DNA from 4 places in the Cetobacterium sp. ZWU0022 genome. Region 3 is predicted to be linked to each of the others. Evidence: riboswitches for the same ligand, from Rfam matches in the RefSeq annotation. Region 3 holds a riboswitch; each other region holds the start of a gene.

Region 1 (5,367 bases), on a different contig from region 3:
GCTCTTAAAGCTTTTAAAACCCTTGTTGATGGTCTATTAATGCTTTCATCAACAAAATAAACATTTCTATTTTTTATAGCATCTACCTCTTGCCATTCAACTCTTTTTAATATCTCTTCTATCATATATTTTCTATCTTCGCCTACTAATATAATTTCTGGATTTTTTTCTAGAATAGATTCTAATGGTGGTGAAATCCATCCCTTCTCACTTTTAAAAATATTTCTTCCACCTATACTTTCTAAAGCATCGTTTAAAAAAGTTTCAGCTCCTGTTGTATATATAGGGCTATCCAAAATTTCAAAATAAACTCTTTTATTTTCTAAATTTCTATTTGAAACTATCATCTTCAACTCTTCAAGAAATCTATCCTTCAATTTTTGGGCCTCATCTTTTCTATTTAAAACTTCACCTATCTCTGTTACAGAATCCGCTACTTCAGAAAGTGATTTTGGACTTTTAATAACATACACTGGAATTCCAACTTCATCAAAAAATTTTAAACTTTCTTTTCCTTTTTTCAAATTATGATGAGATGAAATTACTAAGTCTGGCATTAATTCTACTATCTTTTCCTCATTCAAATCATCACTTCTTAAAAAACCTTTTCCCTTTAATCTTTCATCTACTTTTTCTGAATAACTATCTACCCCTATTAGCAAATCTACTAAACCCATGTCTACAATAATCTCTGTATTAGATGGTACAGTCGATATTACTCTTTCAATATTTTCTGGTATTTCAATTACTCTTCCTGTACTATCTACTAATACTCTTGAAAAACAAATTGTGAAAATGAAAGTGTTTAATATCATTATTTTTTTTAACATTACCCTCTCCTTCAAATAATATGAAAAATGCCCCTTTCAAACTTTGAAAAGAGCATCTCTTTCTTAGAAGCTGTACTTAACTCCTAAATAATAATTTCTTTCTGCTGCTGGATAATAACTTAGTGTCCCATTGTTATAACCTACATAATCATAGTATTTTTCATTGAATAAATTATTTATTCCCGCACTTACAATTAAACCATCTTTGAAATCATATGAAAATGAAACTCCTGATAAAATATAGTTATCTACTTTAGAGCCTAAATTTTCTTCATCTCCATTCGCATACATTTTTCCATAGTATTCCCAAGAGTTATTTAAAGTTAACTTATCATTAAATCTATAATTAAAGTTCAATACTCCCTTTACATTTGGAACCCCTGGAATATCCTTTCCATCTTTAAACTCTGTTTCCATATATGTCAATGATTCTGAAATTGTTAACTTATCAAAGTAGTGCTCTAATGAAAACTCGATTCCTTTTCTTTTACTTGTTCCATCTAAATTTTTATTACTTCCCCATGGATTTTCAGGTTTTATCGCTGTTGGATCTAAATATATTTCATTCTCAGTTTCAATATAGAATACAGATGTTGAAACATAAGTATTTCCTATGTAATCCTTTATTCCAACTTCATAAGTTTCTGTTCTTTGAGGTTTATATTCTCCATCCCAAGAATTTAACTCATCCGTATTTGGAGCTCTAAATCCTGTTGTATAACTTACATAAGTCGATCCTGAATCTGAGTAAAGATAACTTCCTGTCAGCTCAACTGAATCTTCTTTAAATTTCTTTTCTGAGAATTTTTTATTTTTTCCTGTATACTCTATGTTTTGTCTTCTATATCCTTGAGTAAATCTAAATTTATCAACTGTATAACTATTTATTAAGAATCCTGCTATTGATTCTTTTTCAACTTTACTGTCTCCATAATTTGAAAAATTTCTTGTTTCTCCTTCAAAAACTTCTCCCCCTATAACAACATAACTATCATCTAAGTAAGAGTATTTCAATTGTGGTTTTAAGTATTTTATCTCGGTTTTATAGTTACTTCCATTTGAAGAGTATCTTTCATGAGTAAATGTTCCTAATAATTTAAATTCTAAATTAGAATCAATATTATATACATAATCTCCTACAAAATCATTTTTCTCTGTTTTCCCATCAACTTTCCATGTATTTGGATCATTAGAAACTTGAGTTCTATCTCCGTCAACCTCTTCTCTTGTTAAACTTCCAGGAGCTCTAAACTCATTATTCGAATAATTATATTTAAATCCAAACTCTCCATCTGCTAACTTATATCTTGTTCTAAGTCCAAAACTTTCTAAATCATCCTTAGCATAATCTCTATATCCATCTTTCTCTTTTTTTAAATAATCTAATTCTAATGATAATTTGTCGTTAATCTTAGTTCCATATATAGCCTGCTGTTTCTTTAAACCATATGATCCTATTTCACTATTTAAGCTACCATAGTTCTTTTTATCCTTTGGCATTTTAGTTACAATATTTATTGTTCCACCAATCGCTCCATCTCCATATAAAACAGAACCTCCCGAAGGAATAACCTCTATTCTTTCTATATTATCTACAGGGATTGAACTTGTTTTATATCCTGATAAATCTATTGAGTTTATCGGTGCCCCATCTACAAGAACTATTACATTTGATTTTGCTGTTGCTCCTTGCCCTCTCATATCAAAAGCCGCATCTGCTCCACCCATCTCTTTAACAGTTACACTCGATACTAATTTTAAAGCTTCCGCTACTGTCTTCGCTCCTCTTTGCTCTATCTCTTCGGCCGTTAAAACAGTTATATTTTTTGGAATATCTGCTACTGTTGCAAAAGTATTTTCACTCGTTATAACACTTTCTTCTAGCTTTACAACTTTTTGTTCTGCCACAGCTAGATTAGCTACAACAACTAATGCTCCTAATAAAAATTTTTTATTCACTTTTTTTAATCCTCCCATTCTGTCACTCGCAGATTTAAATTTTATGGCAGGTATCCTGACTCAACTTCATCCTAACAATAGCCCTTCCCAGTTTCCCAGTGGTTTTACTATCTTCGTCCATTTCACAGTGGCGTGACCGTTTAAGATTCTCACTTAATTCCCTTTTAATTTCAAAACCATACTAATTTATTATACTACAATTATTTTGTTTTTAAAAGTTTTAACCTTTTAACGAACATGTTTTTTTAAATAATCTTGATTTTTTTCTATTATTTCAGTATAATCTAAAATTATGTTTTAATAGGAGGTCTTATGAAAAATATAGTTCCAGGTTATTTTTATATTTTTGATACTCCACTCGGATTACTTAAAATAGAAGCAAATGAAGAAGAAGTCACAAAAATAGAACTCAACAATCCCTCTTCAAATAGAACCTTTAAACTTACAAAACTTTTAGAAAAAGCTTTTAAAGAGATTGAAGAGTTTTTAAACGGAAAAAGAAAATACTTCACTTTTAAAATAAATCCATCAGGAACAGAATTTCAAAAATCTGTTTGGAATGCTCTTTTAAAAATACCTTATGGTGAAGTAAAATCATATAAAGATATTGCCATCGCTATTGGAAATCCAAAGGCTTGTAGAGCTGTCGGAATGGCAAATAATAAAAATCCAATTCCCATAGTTATTCCCTGTCATAGAGTTATTGGTAGTAATGGAAAATTAACAGGTTACGCGTATGGATTAACTTTAAAGGATGAATTATTACATTTAGAAAAAAAAGGTACAAAATAATTTTGTACCTTTTTCATTATGCTTCAACTACCCTTTTACAGAATACTTTCTCAGCTATATAAACTGTTATTAAATTTGTCATAAATCCTGGTAATAGCTCATACATATAAGCATCTAATCCAATAACTTTCCAGATTAAAAACACAAATGTCCCCACTAAAATTCCTGATAAAACACTTTTTGCACTTACATCTTTTAAATATAAAACAGCTATTATTGCTGGTCCAAATATTGTCCCAAATCCTCCCCAAGCATATGCAACTAGCGATAAAACTTTAGCATTTTGATTAAGAGCAAATAATAAAGCTAGTAATGCAATCACTACTACACAAACTCTACCTACAAACATAATCTCTTTATCTGTAGCATCTCTTTTTATATATTTATAAAAATCTTCAGTTAATGTTGTTGATGATACTAATAGTTGAGAATCTATTGTAGACATTATTGCAGATAGTATTGCTGCTAATAAAATTCCAGCCACCCAAGGGTTAAATAACTCTTTTATCATATAAATAAATATCTTCTCTGCATCTCCACCAAGTTGACTTACCTCTTTAAATAAAGGAATTCCTAATAATCCAATTGCTATAGCTCCAATTAGTGATATTAATACCCAAATCATAGCTATTCTTCTAGATTTCTTTAACTCTTTTACATCACTTATACTCATAAATCTAACTAAAATATGTGGTTGTCCAAAATAACCCAATCCCCAAGCTAAAGATGATAAGATACCCATAACTCCAATATTCTTTCCACCTTGTTTAAATATATCAAAAGTTATTCCCTTTAACTCTATTCCTTGCTTCACAGTTTCTAAATCTCCTATTTTATAATAAGCCATTACTGGAACAGCTATTATTGCCATAAACATAAGAGCTCCTTGGAAGAAATCTGTCCAACACGATGCCAAATATCCACCCATAAATGTATACACAACGATTGTTACTGCTCCGACTACAACTGCCACCTTATAATCTATTCCAAGTATCGACTCAAATAATTTTCCAGCAGCTACTAATCCAGATGAAGAGTATATTGTAAAGAAAAATAGTGTTCCTACAGCCAAAATTTTTCTAATAGTTCCCTTATCATCTTTTAATTTTCTTTCTAAAAATGTTGGTAAAGTCAATGTATCTTCAATCTCTGTTTCTACTCTTAATTTTGGTGCTATAAACTTCCAGTTTAAATAAGTCCCTATTGCAAGACCTATTACAACCCAAATCTCCCCAAATCCTGAAAGATAAACAGCTCCAGGTAAACCCATAAGCAACCAACCACTCATATCACTAGCTTGTGCCGATAATGCAGTTACCCAACTTCCTACTCCTCTTCCACCGATTAAGTAATCCTCTGAACTGGAGGTTTTACCATAAAAGTAAACTCCCACTCCTATTAAAAATATTAAATACGCTCCAAATGTTATAAATGTTTCTACTCCTATCATTTTTCTCCTCCGAAATTTTTTTTAAATAAAAAGAGGGTCACCTAAGTACAACTGTACCTAAGTGACCCTCATTAAAAGAATCCTATAAAAATAATCTTTTTTTAAAGTTATTTCCCCTTAGATACAGATCCAAATTTGTAACACAAAATGGATCTGTATCTAAACATAAACTAATGCTTAAAACACAAATCCCTATCTAGGGGGGATGGGTTGTCTATTTACATTGTTAGAAATAACTTGATTTTTTTTCATTAGAACTCTCCTTGAATTTTTATTTTATTTATATTACCATATGAAAATAATTTTGTCAAATTTTTGTTACCAAGTTAAAATTCC
Region 2 (5,367 bases), on a different contig from region 3:
CTTTTTTTATCCAAGCCTCTGTCTCGTGAATGTATAGATTATCTAATAACATGGTTTTTCCTGCAATCTCTGCTACTCCATTTACACTCCAAGGTTCTCTTATATTTCTTATCTCTTCTAAAATAGCTTCATCAAAAGTTAAACCATAACCTAATCTAACCCCTGGAAGAGCAAAAAATTTAGTAAGAGCTCTTAATATAAAAATATTTTTATGCTTTAATAAAAAAGAAGTTTTATCTTTCCACCCGTCCACAAATTCTATAAACGCTTCATCTACAAATAATTTTTTATTTTTTCTTTCTAAAAAATTAGCTATCCTCTTTATTTTATCTAAATCTTGGAATTTTCCTGTTGGATTATTTGGATTACACATTACAACCACATCTTCATCAGTTATAAAATCCATTAGTAGATTCTCATTCAATGAAAAATCTTTACTCAGTGGGAAAAATTTTACATCTCTTCCTGCTGCTTTTGCTGCTCTTTCATACTCTGCAAAAGTTGGAGCTATTATAAGCACTTTTTTAGCTTTTACAGCTTTCATATATAAAAATAAAACTTCTGTGGCTCCATTTCCAACAACAACATTGTCTATTGAGCAACTATTATAGTTTGCTATAGATTGTCTCAACTCTACATAATCTATATCCGGATACTTCTCCAAAGCTTCGAAATTTTCTATAACTGCTTTCTTAAAGCTCTCCGGAACCCCTAAAGGATTTATATTAGAACTATAATCTAATACCTCTACTCCATCCTCTCTTTTCAATCTATAAATATTCCCACCATGTAAATCCATGTTCTCACATCCCATCTTTATACTAATTGTATTAAACTACTAAATAAAACAACTCCCACCAAAGATGTCATAAACATAATTTTATAACATTTTTTTATATCCTCTTTTTCAAACTCTTTTATTTTATCTCCTATTGTTGGCTTCTCATAAAGCTTTCCAAAATATCTAGTCTTTCCTCCAAACTGAACCCCAATAGCTCCTGCAAAGCTTGCTTCTGGATGGCCAGAATTTGGACTCGAATGATTTTTTCTATCTCTAAAAAATATCTTTAAAGGTTTTTTCATTCCCATTCCCAAAAGAAAAGTTGCTATTGGAATAATTAAAGCTCCTGATAATCTAGCTGGTATAAGATTAAAGAGATCATCTATTTTTGCAGATGCCATTCCAAAATCAATATACTTTTCATTTTTATATCCAACCATAGAATCTAAAGTATTTATAGCTTTATATCCCATAGCTAAAGGTAATGCTAAAGAGACTCCATCAATCATTACTAAACTTCCCAAAAAAGCATAAAACATCGGTGCTATTATCCCATCCACAGAGTTCTCAGCTATAGTTTCCATTGTACTTCTCACAACTTGAACCTCATCCATTTCGCCTGTATCTCTACTTACAAGATATGATAGCTCTTTTTGAGCTCTTTCTAAATCGCCACTTTTTAAAATTTTATAAACTTTTATACCTTCAGCTCCTAAACTTTTTGTTGCTAAAGTTGTATAAAGAAAGAAAATTTCTAAGTATTCTGAGCTTTTAGCTATATAATAAGAAGCTATTGCCGTTGTAATTATAACAACTATAGCCATAATAGCTCCCCAAAATTTTTTATTTTTAAATTTATAGATATTTTTTTCTATTATATTTATATAGTTACCTATCAATCTAACTGGATGTGGAAACCAATACGGATCTCCAAACATCAAATCTAAAACATACGCTATTAAAAATTTTAATGTGAAGCTCATACCTCGCCCTCCAAAATCTTATAAATAGCTTTCATGTCTATATTCTCTCTAAATATTTCTTCTAATTTATCTAGTTCACGAAGTCTATATTCATCAAAATCCATCTCAGACTCTTTTTTTTCAAGACCTTTCTTCTCTCTAATTTTATTTAAAATAAAATCAGAAAACTCAGTATTATCAAAAATTCCATGTAGATAAGTTCCAAATATATTTTCATTTACTGTTGCAATCAATCTATTATCCTCTGTACACGAAATCTCTTTTCCAGATGTAACTCCTTGATGAATCTCATATCCCTTTACAAAAATACTTCCCATACCTTCTAATAAACCACTGTTACCATTTAATACTCCGGAGTATTGAGTTGTAACTTTTTCCTTTTCCATGACAGTTTCTATATCTAAAAGACCTAACCCAGGTAGCTCCTTTATATCTCCTTCAATACCATACGGATCTAAAACTCTCTCTCCTAAAATTTGAAACCCTCCGCATATCCCCACAATAGGAATGCCTCTTCTAGAAAGCTTTATAATCTCTTGAGCGATCCCTTTCTCTTTTATATCTTTCAAATCATCTATGGTATTTTTAGACCCTGGAATTATTATTAAATCTTCATCTCCTAATTCATGAGCTGATGTAATATATTTTATATTTACATCCTCATTTATTGAAAGAGCATCTATATCTGTAAAGTTTGATATATGTTTCAATTTTATAACCGAAATATTTATCTCACCTTTTTTATTTTTTATTTTATTAAACTTCTCTGTAACACCATCCTCATCCTCTATGTCTAGTTCAAAGTATGGCATAACTCCTAAGATTGGAACTCCTGTTAGCTCCTCGATTTTACTTAACCCTGGTTTTAATATATCAACATTTCCTCTAAACTTATTTATAATCACACCTTTTACTCTAGCTCTTTCATCTGGTTCCATCAAGCAAATTGTCCCATAAATTGAAGCAAAGACTCCACCTCTATCAATGTCTGCAACTAAAATAACAGGCGCATCTATCATCTCAGCTAACCCCATATTAACTATATCATCTTGCTTTATATTTAATTCAACAGGACTACCAGCTCCCTCAACAACACATATTTCACTGTTATTTTTTATATAATCATATGCAAGCATTATATCTTTTTTTAACTCTGTTTTATAACTTCCATACTCTAATCCACCCATGTTTCCGATAGATTTTCCATTTACAATAACCTGAATTCTTCTATCGCCAGTTGGTTTTAGTAAAATAGGATTCATAGTATAGTGAGCATCCACTTCACAAGCTACAGCTTGTACAGCTTGAGCTCTTCCCATTTCATGCCCAGATTTTGTTATATAAGAGTTCAGTGCCATGTTTTGAGATTTAAAAGGTAATACCGCGTGTCCGTCTTTAAAAAATGCTCTACATAAGCCCGTTACTGTTATGCTCTTCCCTGCTCCTGAAGATGTCCCAACAACCATTATATTCTTATGTTTCATATATCTTTCTCCTAACTTTAATTGAAGTTTAGCGGAAATATAAAAGTGCGAAAGTGAATAAAATTTTTATAATTAGAATTGAATGTAAACAAATCTAAATATAAATCTGTTCACCGCAGATTTTATATTTTCTTAAAATATTGATGGCAGATATCCTGACTCAGATTCATCCTACTCTTAGGCCTTCCCATAAAATTACAGTGGCTTAGTCTAATTTCGTCCTCCTTACAGTGGCGGGACCGTGTGAGATTTTCACTCATCTTTCCTTTTAATCAACTTCTTGAACCATTAATACTATACATATTTATCATAATTATACATAATGATAATGTACAAGTCAATCATTTTTAAAATTTATCGTTTATAAACAAAACTAAAATAATGCATTTAAACCTATCTTTAGTCATTTGTGTTAGAGATTATAACAAAAAGAGCCTTCAATTGAAGGCTCTTTAATCTTTTAATACGGTTGACTATAATACGGTTTTGTATTTTGCTGATTATTATATTGGTTATTATATTGTGGCTGAGTATATTGTGGTTGTTGCTGGTAATACGGTTGCTGATTCACATCTTTTATCGTTTGAGTTTGATCCTGAACTGATCCAACTAATGCTCCTGCCGCTGCACCTATTCCGGCTCCTAAAAGTGTAGCCTTACTATCTCCACCGATAGCTTGCCCTAGCAATGCTCCCGCTCCTGCACCAACTGTTGTTGAGCCTATTGTATTAGAACCTACATTAGAGCAACCTGATAAAATTAAAACTGAAAATATTGATACAATTAATATCTTTTTCATTTCATTCACTCCTTTTAACTATCTATTACTCTTCCACTATTACAGTTTTATTAATCATAAACTTTATTAGTGAGAATAAAAAGAATGGTGAAGCCAATCCAAAAGTTATTACAACTAATAGTGTCCACCCTAATAAAAACAATAAACTATCCGCAAATCCAACATCACATCTTAATCTTTTCATTTTTTCACCTCTTTTTTATTTTTAGTATTCTATATTAATATAATGTTTCTTTTAATTTTACAAGCTTTTTTTTACTTTCAGAAACTAGACATCGAATAATTATTGATGTATAATAAAAAGATAAGATAAAACATTTAAAGAAAGAGGAATCAAAATGACTAAAGAACTATTTAAAGGAAGTGTAGTTTTAAATCCTGTTCCAGCTGTAGTTATTACATCTAAAAATAAAGATGGTAAAGAAAATGCTTTTACCGTTGCATGGACTGGTACTATCTGTACAAACCCACCTATGCTTTCAATTTCAATTAGACCTGAAAGATTATCATATGAATATATAAAAGAAACTATGGAGTTTACCGTTAATCTTCCAAATACTTTCCAAGTTAGAGAAACCGACTATTGTGGAGTTATATCTGGTAGAGATGTCGATAAAATAAAACATCTTGGTTTAACTTCAAAGCCAGGACATCATGTAAATTCACCCTATATCGAGGATTTTCCTATAAACATTGAATGTAAAGTTAAACAAATCATACCTCTAGGAACTCATGATTTATTTTTAGCTGAGGTTGTTGGATCTCATATAAATAAAAATATAATCGATGAAAAGGGAAAGATTCACTTCGAATGGGCTAACTTAATAAACTATTGCCACGGAGAGTATTTCCCAATGTCTAAAAAACCTATTGGACAATTTGGATTCTCAGTAGCTAAAAACCCTCTTTTAATAGAGAAATATAAACATATCAAATCTTATGTTGAATATAAAGATGAAAGAAGCGTTAGAAAACCAAAGAAAAAAATTAAAACCAAAGCAAAAAAGAAAAAATAATAATTACAAATAAAAAGAGCAGATGGGCAGCTTATAACCCATCTGCTCTTTAATTTACAAAAGGAGTGTTATATGATTCAAAAATTTAAATTTGAAAAAAGCTTTATCAAAATGTTAATGGCTCTAGCCATTCCAATCATTTTACAAAGTTTGATTACGGCATCATTAAACTTATTAGACAACATCATGGTTGGAAAACTCGGAGAAAGCGAAATTGCTGCTGTTGGATTATCCAATCAATTTTATATGATTTTCTTCTACTCAGTTGCTGGAGTTGGTATGGGTGCCTCTATCTTTATGTCAC
Region 3 (5,367 bases):
GAAAGTGGAAGTAAAGAAAGAAAAATTGATACATATTTAGGATATGAAAGTGAATGGATGAAAAACTTTAAATATGAAGCAGGATTGCGTCAATATATTAAAGAAAATATAACAGAGTTAGAAACTACCTATAGTCTTGGTGGAAGAATAACTTGGAAGGGAATGGAAGATGATAAACTGAAATTGTTTTTAGAATATGAACAAGGCATTGAAAATCCTGATCAGAAAAGAATAGCAATTGGAGCAGATTACAAATTATTTGATAAAACATCTGTGTATATGAGGCATGAATTAGTTTCAGAGCTTAGTGATTTCTATTACTTAGAGGGAGAGGAAGAGGGAAATAGAACAGTATTCGGAGTAAAAACAAACTATTTAGAGACAGAGATATATTCAGAGTATCGAGAGGAGAATGATGATGAATCCGTGATTCCTGAGTTTGCATACGGACTTAAGAGAAAATTTAATCTGATGGAAAATTTAGAGATATTTGGAACTTTTGAAAGAGTTAGTGCTCTAAGTAGTGAGGAAAATAGTGAAACAAATCTAACTGTTGGTTATGATTATGAGGATATAAATTTCGGAAGAATGAGAGGAGAGTTTGAATTTGAAATAGAAGATAAATCTTCATTTTTGAATAAGCTTAGTTATGGAAAACAATTCAGTAAAAGTACATATTTTATAGCTAAAAATAGATATTATATTGAAGGAGATGAAGAAGAGAATAGATTTTTAATTGGATTAGCTTATAGAGATGCAAAAGATAATTCATACCATTCTCTTAATAAGTATGAGTTTAACTATTCGAAAAATATTGTAGATGAAAATTATAAAAAATATACACATATAATAAGAAGTGCTCATAACTTTCAAAGTAAAATAAACAGTGAAAAAAATATAACGCTAGCTGCGAAAAGCAGTAATATAAAATATGATGGAACAGAAAGTAGTTATAGAAGCTATTTACTTGCAGGAGGAATAAGTTATGATCTTTTTGACAACTGGACAGCTGGAATTAATTTGGCAACTTTATTTGATAGTGAAAAAAATATAGATTATGGTTTAGGATTCGAACTAGGTTATATATTTAAAAGTAATTTATGGTTATCTTTAGGATATAATTTTGTTGGTTTTAGGGATAAAGATTTTGATCCAAATGGAGAATTAGCTCAAGGATTGTTTCTAAGATTTAGAATGAATATAGGAGATATGTTTGATAGATTTAAAGAAAATGGAAAGAAAGAACCTCCAGAGAAAGTAGAGATAGTAGATGTGTATAATTTACCTAAAGAAAAATAATAAAGGTTATTTATTTTATGAAAATGTGATATACTATTAATCTGAGAAAATGTTATGGAGGAATTTCCAATGAATGAGATATTAGTAAAAATTTCAAAAAAATATATGATGGCTTTAGAAAAACAAAGTCCTGAGGATAAAGAGAGTAATATAATATACGGAAAGATATTAAATATATTAGAGAAAAATCCTGAATTAAATCTTTTTGGTCTTTTAGAAGAGTTAAACAAAGGAAAGAAGTTTTATGAGAAGAACAAAGTCAGAAATCGTAGAGATAGATTAACAAATCTAGATATTATGATAAAAAATGCAAATACAATTGTAGATAATCTTTTAGAAGAAGATGAAGAGAGTCTAAGAAGAATAGAGAGAAGCTTAAATAGAAGTGATATTTATAGAGATAGAATGGCTATGAATATTTTATTAGCAGAGTTTCCATCACACGAGTTACACGAGGTTTATTATACAATAAAAAATGATCAATGTAAGAAGTTTTTATTAGAAGTTGTAAGCGAAATAAGAGCTGAAAGATAAAAATAAGACATCCTTTGTAATAGTAATTATACTGTTATGAAGGATGTCTTTTATTGTGAATTTGATTATGACAATTAATTATAACGAGCTTTTAAAGTGAAATTCCCTGAATATATTCCCGGAGCTTGGTCACGACTTACATCAGTCGAAGCAGCAATATTCAGAATCTGTTTTCCTGAATCAGATAATTCAATAACATCATTTCCAGGAGTAATCCATTCACCAGGTTTATTTATTTGAGTACAATTAAATAAAATTGTGAAACTATTATTCCCATTTTTTAAAGGAACTCTAAAACTATCTCCTTCAGATTTTACACCTTCAAAAGTTATTCTAACTTTCGAATTAGATTCTCCTTGAAGCGAGAAACTAGAAAAAGCTTGATTGAAAGTTCCAGGTAAAATATCGCCGAACTCTAGATCTTTATCAGCTTTTACTGTTAGCGGTTTTAAAACCTTAGCATTAATCTGCATTATTGCTTGATTAGACTGTCCTTCATTTGATAAAAGATTTAGAGACACCACCCCAAATAAAGTGCTTAACATTAAAATTTTTCTCATTAATTCCCTCCTAATAAAAACAAAAAAACCAGCTACACTATAAAGTGTAGCTGGTTGTCATTTAAAAGACCCTGTAGCTTTGCGTCATAAGGTTTCCCTTATTTTGCCAAAATATAAAGACTGTATTAAAATAATATAACAAAAAATAAAAAAAGTCAAATACTTTTATTGTATATTTTAAAATGTAGATTAATTGCAAGGAAAGTTGTTTATTTTACAGTAAATAAAAATATGGAATTAATGGTGTAAATTCTTTAAATATAAGGAGATGAGTAGGATGGTTATTGCATTTGTAGGTGGGATTGTTTTAGGGTTTTTATTTTTTTATAGTCTAGATTTTGGAGTAAATGAAAGTAAAAGATTTAAAAATCCGTCATTATTTATATTTATCACATCTCTAGTGAGAATTATTATTCTTTTAGGGGGTTTTTATTTCTTGGCACAAAATAATGGTTATAACTTTTTTGCAGCATTAATCGGAGCTTTAGTGTCTAGAATATATATTGTATATTTTTATAAGAATAAAAGAAAATAGATATTTAAATATCAACATAATATATATATAGCTCACGGAGTATTCTTTTTTTATAGAATGATTGAAAAAAATACAATGTAATGATAATATACCTCTGTAATGGTTCGAAAGATTAAAAGGGAATTGAGTGAAAAGCTTAAACGGTCCCGCCACTGTAAAGAGGATGAAAATAGGTTAATCCACTGAATTTTTATTTTAAAATTTGGGAAGGAATATGAGTAAAGTGAATCTGAGTCAGGAGACCTGCCATTATAATCTGCGAGGACGGAGAAGAGTTTAAGCTCTTCTCTCAAATTTAAAATTATATTTGGGAGGTTATTTTTATGAAAAAATTATTATTATCACTATTTTGTTTGTCATCAGCATTAATTCTAGCTCATGGTGAAGAAGCTTTTGAGGACTCAAATTTTTATACAGGGGGAAAAAGTGCTATAATTATGACACATTTTGGAACTACACATAAAGACACGAGAGCTAAAACAATCGATAGAATCAATCAAAAAGCAATTAAGGCTTTTGAAGGAAAAGCTGATGTTTTTGAGGCTTATACTTCGAGAATTGTTGCTAAAAGAGTAGAGGCTAACGAGGGAATAAAGAAGTATAATCCGAGTGAAGTTTTGACTTCATTAAAAAAACAAGGGTATAAAAATGTTATTATACAACCAACAAATATAATAGATGGTGTGGAAATGGAGTCAATAAAAAGAGAGGTTTTACTTCATTCAAAAGATTTTAATAATTTGAGAATAGGGGATGCACTTCTAACAGATCCACATCATTATGAAGACGCAATAAAGGCGATAATGAAAATAGCAGCACCTCTAGGGAAAAGAGAAGGAGTAGTTTTAGTAGGACATGGAACATATAATTCTGCTACTTCAGCTTATGCAATGTTTGACTATATGGCAAAAGATATGAATGAACCAATTTATGTGGGAACAGTTGAAGGATATCCAACTTTTGAAACTGTTGTGAGACAATTGAAAAAAGCTGGAAAGAAAGAAGTTGTCTTAATGCCTATGATGTTTGTAGCTGGAGATCATGCAAAAAATGATATAGCTGGAGATTGGAAAGAAAACTTAGAGAAAGAGGGATTCAAAGTAAAAGTAAAATTAACTCCTTTAGGAGAGATTCCTGAAATTCAAGATATGTTTGTAGGGAATGCAAAATTTTTAGAAAAGCATAGAAGTATTGATATTATAGAAAAAAAAGCTGGATATGCAAAAAGTAAAGATATTTAGTATTAAAATTAACAAATTTTGTATATAATGTAGATGAGGTGATTTTATGAAAATTAAAAATATCGATTCAAACTTAAATATTCATGAGATTTATTTAGCCGGAGGATGTTTTTGGGGAGTAGAGGCTTATATGAAAAAAATATCTGGAGTGATAGATGTTGTTTCAGGTTATGCTAATGGTTCTACAGAAAATCCAAGCTATGAAGATGTTATATACAGACATACAGGTCATGCCGAAACAGTAAAAGTGATTTATGATAGAAATATTATAGATTTACCTCTACTTTTGAAATATTATTTTAGAATTATTGATCCAACTAGTTTAAACAAACAGGGTAATGATAGAGGAACACAGTATCGAACAGGGATTTATTATACTGATTTAAATGATAAATCAATAATTGATAAGGAGATATTAATTCTACAGCAAAGTTATTCTGAAAAAATTCAAATTGAGATAAAAGTTTTGGAAAATTTTTATTTGGCAGAAGAATATCATCAAAATTATTTAAAGAAAAATCCAAATGGTTATTGTCATATTGATTTAGAAAATTTTGAATCTATTTTAGTTGATAAAAAATAAAAAAATAAAAAGATAAAACCCCGTTTTAGTTTTTAACTATACGGGGTTTATTTTTTTAAGTTATTCAGCTCTTAAAGCATCTATAGGATTAAGTTGCGAAGCCTTTTTAGCTGGTGTGACTCCGAAGATAACTCCGATGAATGTTGAAACTCCGAGTGCTAATGATATTGAAAATATCGAAAATACTGGAGGGATATTTACAAAGTATCCAATTATAAGAGCTAACGAAACTCCAATAACTACACCTACAACTCCACCGATTCCTGTTAAAATAACAGACTCCATTAAAAATTGAATTAGTATATCTTTGTTTGTAGCACCAATTGCTTTTCTTATTCCGATCTCCTTTGTTCTTTCAATAACACTAACTAACATTATATTCATAACTCCGATTCCACCAACAAAAAGTGAGATACCAGCAACAAAAGTTATAAATAGATTTAAAGTACTTAGAATTTTATCAAATGAAGCAGCAGCATTACTCATAGTTTCAACTTGATATAGTCCTTTAACTCCGCTAATATCCTCTAAAACTTTATTAGCAGCACTCATATCAGTAGCTAACTCTTCAGGGTTTTTAGATTCTACAATTATAGAGTTGTATCCTCCTGTAGA
Region 4 (5,367 bases), on a different contig from region 3:
GTATTGGGGCAATAGCAGAAGTAGGAAAATTCATAGCAGTTTTATACTTAGCAACAGCAATTATGTTTGTTATTCAAATGGTAGCAGTAGCATTCTTCGGATTAAATCCATTTACATATGTTAAAAAGAGTATCTCATTAATGATCTTAGCATTTACTTCAAGATCAAGTGTTGGTTGTTTACCAGTAACAATTTCAACATTAACTAACAAATTAGGTGTTAGTGAGTCAACTGCAAGTTTCGTAGCAAGTTTTGGTACAACAGCAGGAATGCAAGGATGTGCAGGAATATTCCCAGCATTAACAATAGTATTCGTAACTAATATGAGTGGACACTCTGTAGATATGACATTAATAGTTATGTCAATAATAGTTGTGGCAATCAGTTCGTTAGGAATCGCAGGAATTCCAGGAACGGCAACAATGGCAGCATCAGTAGCTTTATCAGGTACTGGTTTAGCAGCTATGTTCCCTTTAATCAATCCAATTTTAGCAATCGACCCAATTATCGATATGCCTAGAACAATGTTAAACGTAATCGGATCGGTTACAAATGCATTAATGGTTGATAAGAGTTTAGGAAATCTAAATACTGAAGTTTATCAAGATATGGAAGCAGGAAGTGAAGCAAACTCTTCTGATGATGAATAATTAAAAAAGTCACCTTTGGGTGACTTTTTTTTATCTGATTCCATTGTAAAGTTTGTAAAATTTTCCTTTTGAAGCCAAAAGTTCTGAGAAGCTTCCTTCTTCAACAATATTATTTTCACCAAGGACATAAATTTTATCAAAATCCTCTAGTAAACTTAATCTATGAGTTATAGCTATAAGAATTCTATCGCTATATTCCTCTTTTATATTTTTTAAAATAGATTTCTCATTTATGATATCTAGTGCATTTGTAGCTTCATCTAAGAGAATTAAATCTGGATTTTTTAGGAATAATCTAGCCATGGCAATCTTTTGTTTTTGTCCAGAGCTAGCATGAACTCCTCCTTCTCCAATTATAGTGTCTTTTCCAAGAGAAAACTTATCAAAAATCTCATATACATAGGATTTATCGATTGCAAATTTTATCTCTTCATCTGAGAAATTTTCTTTAACAAGAGTAATGTTTTCAATCATGCTTCCATTGATTATATAATCACTTTGATCTACAATGGCCAATTTGCTTAAATAACTTTTAAAAGTTATTTCGTTTAAAGGAATTCCATTGATTAAGATTTTACCTTCAGTTGGAATAAGAGATCTTTTTAAAAGAGAAGCAGTAGTACTTTTTCCAATTCCACTTTCACCGACTAAAGCGATTTTTTCGCCTTTATTTATTTTTAGATTAAAGTTTTTTAAAATACTGTTTTCTTCAAAAGAGAAGCTTATATCTTTAAATTCGATAGATTTAATCTGCTCGTTGAAATCAAAATTACCGTCAGGTCTATCTTTTAAATTTATAATCTCATTAAAACGATTAACTCCAGATATTCCTTTCTGATAAATATCAACTAAGCCAACCATTCTCATAATACGTAATCTAAATCGATCAACAAGCAATAAGAAAGATAGTATAATCCCCATAGTAACACCATCTTTTATATATAGATATCCACCTGCGAGTATAATTATAAGTTGGGTTATATTAGAATAGAATGTAACTCCAGAAACAATTAAACTAGATGGAATCATATTTTCCTTCTCGCTATTCAATAAAGATTGATTTTTTTCTAGAAATTTATTTTCTGCATATTTTTCTAAATGATTATCTTTTAAAAATGAGATGGTTCTTAGAGTGTCATGAAAATTAGAGGATAGTATTCCTGAGTTTTTTCGTACCAATCTATGTCCAGCTTTCATTTTTTTATTTTCTTTATATACAAAGAAAAGAGTCAATGGAAGAGGAAATAAAGTTATTAGAGATAACTTTAAATCAAAATCAATCATAATGAAAATGGATGCAATAATTGTAATAACCGAAAATATAAAGTCTTCTAATCCTCTGTGACAAAGTGTTGAAACACTATCTAAATCACTTATTACTCTAGAAATTAGATCACCACTTTGATTTTTTTTAAAAAATTCAGCAGGTTGAGATAATAATTTCTTCACAAGGTCATTTCTCATGGATTGTTTTATTTTACTTCCCATAAGTTTTCCATTAGCTTGAGAATGAACTGCAAAAGCTAGACGAAGTATATATAAAACTATTAAAATTATTGAAAACTTTAGCAGTAGATTTATATTTTTAGTTGGTAAGGCCTCATCAATTAAATTTTTTATTAAAAGAGGAGAGTAGATATCTATAGCAGTCATTGCTAGTCTTATCGAAAGAAAAAAGAGTAGTAATTTTCTTTCTTTTTTTAAATAATATAACAAAGATTTAGATGAAGTTATTTTCATAGAGTTATCTCCTTTGTGTGTTATTAATTTAATAGTAACTTTTTTTATATATAAAAGTCAATACTTTAAGATATAAATAATATAAATAATAGATGATAATGTTATAAATTTTAGATAATTTGATTGAAATTTGTACGATAAAGTGTTAATATTACATATAAAGAAGAGTAATGGTTCTATAGATTAAAAGGGAATTGAGTGTAAATCTCAAACGGTCCCGCCACTGTATAGAGGACAAAAGCAGTAATACCACTGAAATGAAAAGTTTTGGGAAGGGCTGTTAGTAGGATGAATCTAAGTCAGGAGACCTGCCATTATTAAAGATTCTGCGAGGACGGAGAAGCATAATATTGATATATTTGACTTCTCTTTAAAATTCATTGATAAAAGAGAGGTTTTTTTATTGGTGAAAAATTTGTATTACTATAAAAAATGTATATGAGGAGAGAAGATGGATTTTTATAAGGACTTAGAAAAAGGAGCGGTTGTAGTTGCTCATTTTGGAACTACACACGAGGATACTAGAGAGAAAACAATAGATGTTATAAATAAAAAGATAAAGGCTGAGTTTCCAAAATTGGATTTTTATCAAGTGTTTACTTCAAGAATAATAAATAGAATTTTAGCTAAAAGAGGAATAGAAAATTTAAATACAACTCAAATTTTAGAAAAATTACTGGTGGAGGGATATAAGCATGTAATCCTTCAGCCAACATATATAATAAATGGAACAGAGATGGAAGCATTAAAAAGAGAAGTTGAAAGTTTTACAGATAGATTTGAAGATATAAGAGTTGGAACTCCACTTTTGACATCAGTAGAAGATTACTTTCATCTTTTAGAAGTTTTAGAAGATGAGATAGGAGATTTATCGAAAAGTGAAGCTGTCGTTATGATAGGTCATGGAACGGAACATCCAGCACACTCAACATATCCTATGTTAGATTATATAGCTAGAGATTTAGAAAAACCTATTTATGTAGGAACTGTGGAGGGATATCCAGGGTTAGATAAGGTTGTTAAAGAGCTAAAGAAAGATGGAAAAGAGAAGGTTACACTTATGCCTCTTATGTTTGTTGCTGGAGATCATGCAAAAAATGATATAGCTGAAGACTGGAAAGAGGCTTTAGAAGAGAATGGGTTTGAAGTATCTTTAAACTTAAAAGGATTAGGAGAAATAGAAAGAGTTCAAAATATTTTTATTGAAAAGGCTAGAGAGTTAGAAAATATAAGACCTGAAGATATTCTTGTAAAAAAAGCTGAATATGCAAGAGGGAGAAAAGCAAGCCATTAAACTTGGAAGAGATAATCTCTTCCGTTTTTTATTCAAAGGAGAAAGAATATGAAAAAATTATTTTTATTTTTATTACTAACTACGCTTACCTTTTCAAGTGATTCTATAAGAGTTGTATCAACATCACAATTTACAACTGAGATGTTGTTGGCTATAGGAGCAGAAGATTATTTGATTGGAACATCTTTTTTAGATGATGAGATTCTTCCAGAGCTCCAACAGAAATATAATAAAATTCCTGTTTTAGCAGCAGGAGCCCCAACAAAAGAGTTATTTTATTCATTGAATCCAACTTTTTTAACAGGATGGCAATCAATAGCAACACCTAAAAATCTAGGAACTATTGAAGAATTAAAAGAAAATGGAGTAGAAGTTTTTTTTACAAAATCTCAAAAAACATCAAATATAGATGATATCTATGAGGATATTTTATATTTTGGAAAAAGATTTAATCTTGAAAAAAATGCAAATCAAGTTGTAAAAAATATGAAGTCAGAGATAGAAGAAGTGAAATCAAAAAATTTAGGAAAGAAAAAGATTAAAATATTTGCTTATGATAGTCAAGAGTCAGCACCATTTGTAATTGGAGGAAATGGAATAGGAAATACAATGATGGAAATAGCTGGAGCTGAAAATATTTTTAGAAAAAGTAGCTTTAGTTTTGGAACTGGAAGTTGGGAGAAAATATTAGATGAGAATCCCTTAGCAATAATTGTTATAGATTATGGAGATAAAAGTTATGAGTCAAAGATAGATTTCTTAAAAAATCGTTCTCCAATATCAGAGCTTGAAGCTGTAAAAAAAGATAGATTTATAAGAATACCTCTAAGTTATCTATCTTCGGGAATAAAAGTGAGTAAAGGAATTGAAAAAATTTCAGAAGGGTTGAGTGAGGAGCAAAAGTGAGAGTGCAGAGCAAAAATCTTATATTAATTTCAGTGACTTTAATATTTATTTTAGGAACTATAGCTGTTACAGTAGGAAGTGTTTCTCTATCACCATTGCATGTTTGGAAGATTATAATAAACAAAAGTTTGAATAGAGAGATTTTTTCTATCGAGTGGAAAAAGTCGACAGAGATGATTGTGTGGAATTTGAGAGTTCCAAGAGTCATATTATCTCTTTTAAGTGGTGGCGGATTGTCATTAGTTGGAATACTAATGCAAGCATTGACAAAAAACTCATTGGCAAGTCCATATATTTTGGGAATCTCCTCTGGAGCTAGTACTGGAGCTGTGATATCAATTGTTTTAGGAGGATTACTAGGAATAGGATTTTCTCCAGGGATAGGGGCTTTTATATTTGGAACACTGACAGCATTTTTAGTTTTTTATTTAGCTGGAAATGGAGGATACTCTAGTACAAAACTTGTATTAATAGGGGTAGCCGTGTCTTCGCTTTTTTCGGGAGTTACTACTTTTTTAGTTACAACAGCTAAAAATGAAGCTCAGTTGAGAGGAGCTATGTTTTGGATATCGGGAAGCTTAGCTGGTGCAAGATGGGATAGTTTGACAACTCTTTTTATTGTTCTTTTAATATCAATAGGACTTATTTCACTAAAGTATAGAGAACTAAATATTTTAATAGCTGGAGATGAGTTGGCAGAAACTTTAGGTGTGGATGTAAAAAGATTAAGGTTTTTGATAGTTATGGTGTCTACTTTTTTAACAGGATTTATAGTAT

Evidence for each region. A riboswitch is a leader RNA that binds a small molecule or an ion and turns the genes downstream of it on or off. The one in region 3 is predicted to bind cobalamin.
Region 1: linked by a shared signal. The riboswitch ahead of L988_RS02360 (TonB-dependent receptor) and the one ahead of L988_RS06505 (sirohydrochlorin cobaltochelatase) in region 3 are both predicted to bind cobalamin.
Region 2: linked by a shared signal. The riboswitch ahead of L988_RS09570 (cobyric acid synthase) and the one ahead of L988_RS06505 (sirohydrochlorin cobaltochelatase) in region 3 are both predicted to bind cobalamin.
Region 4: linked by a shared signal. The riboswitch ahead of L988_RS06755 (sirohydrochlorin cobaltochelatase) and the one ahead of L988_RS06505 (sirohydrochlorin cobaltochelatase) in region 3 are both predicted to bind cobalamin.

The regions. Positions count from the first base shown of each region.
Region 1 covers NZ_JRJZ01000032.1:44,520-49,886, reverse strand. The annotation lists gene L988_RS02365 (ABC transporter substrate-binding protein) at 1-830, opposite strand, end outside; gene L988_RS02360 (TonB-dependent receptor) at 894-2,789, opposite strand; cobalamin riboswitch at 2,817-2,985, opposite strand; gene L988_RS02355 (methylated-DNA--[protein]-cysteine S-methyltransferase) at 3,102-3,581, shown strand; gene putP (sodium/proline symporter PutP) at 3,598-5,031, opposite strand; gene L988_RS02345 (rhodanese-like domain-containing protein) at 5,350-5,367, opposite strand, start outside.
Region 2 covers NZ_JRJZ01000117.1:102,696-108,062, forward strand. The annotation lists gene cobD (threonine-phosphate decarboxylase CobD) at 1-799, opposite strand, end outside; gene cbiB (adenosylcobinamide-phosphate synthase CbiB) at 817-1,764, opposite strand; gene L988_RS09570 (cobyric acid synthase) at 1,761-3,248, opposite strand; cobalamin riboswitch at 3,376-3,553, opposite strand; gene L988_RS09575 (YMGG-like glycine zipper-containing protein) at 3,709-4,047, opposite strand; gene L988_RS13695 (hypothetical protein) at 4,073-4,231, opposite strand; gene L988_RS09580 (flavin reductase family protein) at 4,386-5,063, shown strand; gene L988_RS09585 (MATE family efflux transporter) at 5,136-5,367, shown strand, end outside.
Region 3 covers NZ_JRJZ01000082.1:17,694-23,060, forward strand. The annotation lists gene L988_RS06485 (DUF11 domain-containing protein) at 1-1,299, shown strand, start outside; gene L988_RS06490 (hypothetical protein) at 1,369-1,833, shown strand; gene L988_RS06495 (DUF4402 domain-containing protein) at 1,908-2,393, opposite strand; cyclic di-GMP riboswitch class I at 2,436-2,511, opposite strand; gene L988_RS06500 (ATP synthase subunit I) at 2,671-2,928, shown strand; cobalamin riboswitch at 3,012-3,194, shown strand; gene L988_RS06505 (sirohydrochlorin cobaltochelatase) at 3,252-4,169, shown strand; partial or broken gene msrA (peptide-methionine (S)-S-oxide reductase MsrA) at 4,246-4,749, shown strand; gene L988_RS06515 (ABC transporter permease) at 4,813-5,367, opposite strand, start outside.
Region 4 covers NZ_JRJZ01000083.1:22,140-27,506, reverse strand. The annotation lists gene L988_RS06765 (cation:dicarboxylate symporter family transporter) at 1-650, shown strand, start outside; gene L988_RS06760 (ABC transporter ATP-binding protein) at 681-2,390, opposite strand; cobalamin riboswitch at 2,545-2,721, shown strand; gene L988_RS06755 (sirohydrochlorin cobaltochelatase) at 2,842-3,684, shown strand; gene L988_RS06750 (ABC transporter substrate-binding protein) at 3,733-4,590, shown strand; gene L988_RS06745 (iron ABC transporter permease) at 4,623-5,367, shown strand, end outside.